Regions from separate parts of the Vibrio orientalis CIP 102891 genome, predicted to be linked through region 1. Evidence: riboswitches for the same ligand, from Rfam matches in the RefSeq annotation. Region 1 holds a riboswitch; the other holds the start of a gene.
What was found. Region 1 has a riboswitch for thiamine pyrophosphate ahead of thiB (thiamine ABC transporter substrate binding subunit). Riboswitches for the same ligand answer to the same signal wherever they lie in the genome.

Region 2: it holds a riboswitch for thiamine pyrophosphate, as region 1 does, so the genes downstream of both, thiD (bifunctional hydroxymethylpyrimidine kinase/phosphomethylpyrimidine kinase) here and thiB (thiamine ABC transporter substrate binding subunit) in region 1, are expected to answer to the same signal.

The regions. Positions count from the first base shown of each region.
Region 1 is NZ_ACZV01000005.1:2,207,970-2,210,171, forward strand. It holds gene thiB (thiamine ABC transporter substrate binding subunit) at 1-814, opposite strand, end outside; TPP riboswitch at 869-982, opposite strand; gene VIA_RS20735 (flavin prenyltransferase UbiX) at 1,125-1,751, opposite strand; gene mpl (UDP-N-acetylmuramate:L-alanyl-gamma-D-glutamyl-meso-diaminopimelate ligase) at 1,760-2,202, opposite strand, start outside.
Region 2 is NZ_ACZV01000004.1:1,484,498-1,486,699, reverse strand. It holds gene VIA_RS10180 (ABC transporter ATP-binding protein) at 1-153, opposite strand, end outside; gene thiD (bifunctional hydroxymethylpyrimidine kinase/phosphomethylpyrimidine kinase) at 143-973, opposite strand; TPP riboswitch at 1,075-1,184, opposite strand; gene VIA_RS10170 (LysR family transcriptional regulator) at 1,337-2,202, shown strand, end outside.

The sequences.
Region 1 (2,202 bases):
TCATAAATTCATCAGCTAGCTTCTCGTTTTTAGAACCTTTTACCTTGGCTGCCACTTCAACTTGAGTGTAGTGACCTTCAGCAAAATCAGCCGCAGCATACTTCTCATCACTTTCTGCAATCAAGTGATAAGCAGGCGAGGTGGTATAGGAAAGTACCAGATCAGACTCGCCCTCTAAGAACATAGAGTAAGCTTCTGACCAGCCCTTGGTAACCGTAACGGTTTTTTTAGCCAGGTTTTGCCATGCCTCTGTGACATCATCACCGTAGACTGACTTCATCCACAACATTAGCCCCTGACCCGGTGTCGAAGTACGCGGGTCTTGATAAATCACTTTCAAATCATCACGTGACTCTACTAGCTCTTTTAAGCTCTTTGGTGGGTTCGTCAACGTCTCTTTGTTGTAAACAAAGGCAAAATAGCCAAAGTCATACGGTACAAACGTCTTGTCATTCCAACCGTTAGGCAGTGTCACTGAGTCAGTGTCAACATTGTGCTGCGCCAATAAACCTGTTTCCTTAGCTTCCGCCATCAAGTTATTGTCTAGGCCAAGTACGATATCGGCTTTGCTGTTGCCACCCTCTAGGCGCAGTCGATTTAGAATCGAAACACCGTCATCTAAGGCAACAAAGTTCACGTCGCAACCACACTTTGCTTCAAACGCTTTTTCAACCGTTGGGCCTGGGCCCCAGTCTGCTGCAAATGAATCGTAAGTGTAAACCGTCAGTGTGTTATCTGCCGCGCTTGCTGAAAATGAAGCTAGAGTAACAGCCGCTAGAGTGCTGATTGAAAGGGTATTTAGAGTGTTTTTCACTGCTCGCTCTCTCCTTGTATGAGCGGCACAGGTTTGAGGGATACATCGATAAGAGATAGATCCAAACTCAATTCCTACGCCAGCATTATCTGGTTCAGGTCCACGGGTCCCAAGCCTTGCTTGATCTCAGCTTCATTGAAACAATGAATAGCTCCCCGATGAGTAACGGTCAAATTGTAATAGTTATGAGACTCAATAGCCATCCCCTAAATAGTTGGAGTTGCAGCTAGGCGACAAGCAAATTCATCCCAATGAACATAGGTGCTCTATTTGATTTGGGTGAATTTGAGCAGTCAACAACGCTGCGACTTCAAATATGACGGGGATCGTAGCCCCAACGTGGAACAAGACCTTGCTCTACGCCCAGATGATCCAAGATACGCGCAACCATGAAGTCGACTAAATCCTCAATCGACTTAGGCTGATGATAGAAACCCGGCGCGGCTGGCATAATCGTCACCCCCATCTGAGACAGCTTATGCATGTTCTCTAGATGTAGGGTAGAAAATGGCGTTTCACGTACCACCAGCAATAACTGACCGCGTTCCTTCATCACTACATCAGCAGCGCGCTCAATCAAATTGTCAGACATTCCATGAGCAATCGCGGCGACACTTCCTGCTGAGCATGGACAAACCACCATCTGTTTCGGCGCCGCAGAGCCTGAAGCCACTGGAGAGAACCAATCGTCTTTACCGCACACGACCAGCTTATCTGGGTCACAGTTGAGATGCTCAACCAAGCTTTGTTTAGCCACATCAGGATTAGCCGATAGCTTTAAACCATGTTCCGTTGCGAGCACGACACGCGCAGCGGAAGAGATCAGCAAATAGACCTGATAGTCTGCTGCTAACAAACACTCCAGTAGTCTCAGTCCGTACGGGGCACCAGATGCCCCTGTAAACGCTAATGTAATCGCTTTTTGTTGTTTACTCATGGTAATAACTATTTTTCGCCTAATTTTTCCAGTAACTTGCCGTGAATGCCTTCAAACCCACCATTGCTCATCACTAAGATATGACTCCCCGCTTGAGCGTGAGACACAATCTTCGCAACCAGCTCATCGACATCAGCAGAGGTGTCAGCAGGTTGATGACACTGACTGGCAATATCTTTTACCGACCAATCAATACTGTCAGGTTGATAGAGAAATACTTGATCCGCCTTAGCCAATGAAGCAGCCAGCGCATCTTTATGTACGCCACGCTTCATGGTGGCACTGCGCGGCTCTAACACGGCAATAATGTTGTCACTGCCAACCTTATTACGTAGGCCACCAAGAGTCAGTTCAATCGCGGTTGGGTGATGCGCGAAATCATCGTAGACAGTCACGCCATTGACCTGACCTTTTAATTCTAGACGACGCTTAGTGTTGATAAATTTAGCCA
Region 2 (2,202 bases), on a different contig from region 1:
CAATAAACATGTCCATTGACCAGCAGGAACAAACATATTGAGGCCAGATAAGGTCGCTATTTGGCTGTCTCGATAGAGCAGGTGCGCATCGTGTAACTCAATACCAATTGCCTGTGCTGAGTATGAAGTCGACGATGGGTTACTAACGGACATTTGTATGGCCACAGAAGAAATGATGCACGGGCCCGTGACCTTGGCCCACCTCTAGCTTGTCCGCATTGGCAATAGCCTGAGAAATATACTGCTTACCAAGATAAACCGATTTGTGCAGACGGTTACCTTGAGCCAAATATGAAGCAATCGCCGAGGACAAAGTACAACCTGTGCCATGAGTGTTTTTCGTCGCCACTCGCTTAGCGCTAATCAACTCGCTACTTTCAGCCATGATGAGTAGATCATTACTGTTGTCGTCTTTCTCTAAGTGGCCGCCTTTAAGCAGTACAGCTTTGGCGCCAAGTGCACGAAGCTCACTGATCATTGCTCCCATTTGGTCCTCATCTTGCGGCACTGCGCCACCAATTAAGGCAGCGCCTTCCGGCAAGTTGGGCGTGATTAAGTCAGCAAGCGGTAGTAACTCTTGCTTGAGAGTTGAGATAGCGTTGGTTTCAAGAAGAAGGTCACCACTGGTCGCAACCATGACTGGGTCGACCACAAGGTGTTTAGGTTGGTACTGACGAATTTTATCGGCAACCACTTTGATGATCTCAGAATCTGCCAACATACCAACTTTGACGGCGACAACATTGAGATCGGTAAACACCGCATCCAATTGACTTTTTATATGCTCAAGAGGAATCGGGTGAATAGCAGATACACCAAGCGTGTTTTGCGACGTGATAGCGGTAATCACCGAACATGCGTAACCACCCGTGGCAGAGATTGCTTTGATATCGGCTTGAATGCCTGCACCGCCGCCGCTGTCTGAGCCCGCGATGGTTAATACGATTGGAGTCGTGTCTTGTGAATGTGGCATTATTGCTCCTACTACAAGACGTACAGGAACTCTCGGCCACGAAAGAAGGGATCAGAAAATGAGGTGATCAATCCATCGAATACGAGTGCACAAACCAGTAAGGTAATGTGCGCATAGTTCCCTACGTCAGTGCTAACTGAATCAGGTTCAACGGGTCTCGCATTGCGATCTCAGCCCTTTCCATAATGGTTAGGCTCCCCGACTATTTCCCGCAGATGATAACAATAAAATTAACGTAATTGCATCATTTGCTATCAAAAATCCATTTTGAGTCGTTTCAAAGTGTGTTTTAAACCTTCACTTCTTGAATTTTTTGTTATCGTTTAAACTAAACAAGATAATTTTTTATTATGAGTAGAAGCCATGTTGAACCCTATCTGGTTGAAGACGTTTGTCACTCTTATCGACACTGGTCACTTCACCAAAACCGCTGACAAATTATTTATGACACAACCGGGGGTGAGTCAGCACATTAAGAAACTAGAACAAGCCTGCGGACACGCTCTGATAAAAAGGTACAACAAAAGTTTTGAAATTACTGAAGCAGGGAAAACGGTCTATGACTACGCCAATCATTTAGATACTCAGCAGGCGCAAATGCTTCAATCCCTTAATCAGGATGACCCTCGTTCCGGCACTGTTTCCCTTTCATGCTCTGGCTCTTTGGCACTATCACTTTACCCTCGACTGCTTGATTTACAATGTAAATACCCTCAACTAATTACCTATTTAGAAGCGGCTCCACATCATAAGATTCTTGCAGAAATCATCTCTGGGGATATGGATTTGGGAATCGTGACACATGAACCTTCAGACCCAAGAGTAGATTCAGAACAATTTGGACAAGAGCCTCTTTGTTTGATGATGCCTAAGCCACTGGCAACCAAGGCACTCGATGAAGATCAGCTAAAAAAAATAGGGCTAATTCGTCACCCTGATGCTGAGCACTACCTTTCACTCTATTTTTCACGTTGTGGTGAGGAAGAACTAGAAAGAGTTAATATTCATAAACTACCAATCACGGGCTATGTTAATCAACTTAACCAGATTTTACTGCCTGTCGCTAAAGGGCATGGATTTACCATTCTGCCTAAAAGTGCTTTAGATACTTTTCCACTTAGAGAGCAAGTTGCGATTTACCAACCTCATAAGGAAGTTATCGAAACACTCTACCTACTCACTAAGCGTCACCGACAACTTCCAGCAAGATTTAACACCGTGAAAGATGT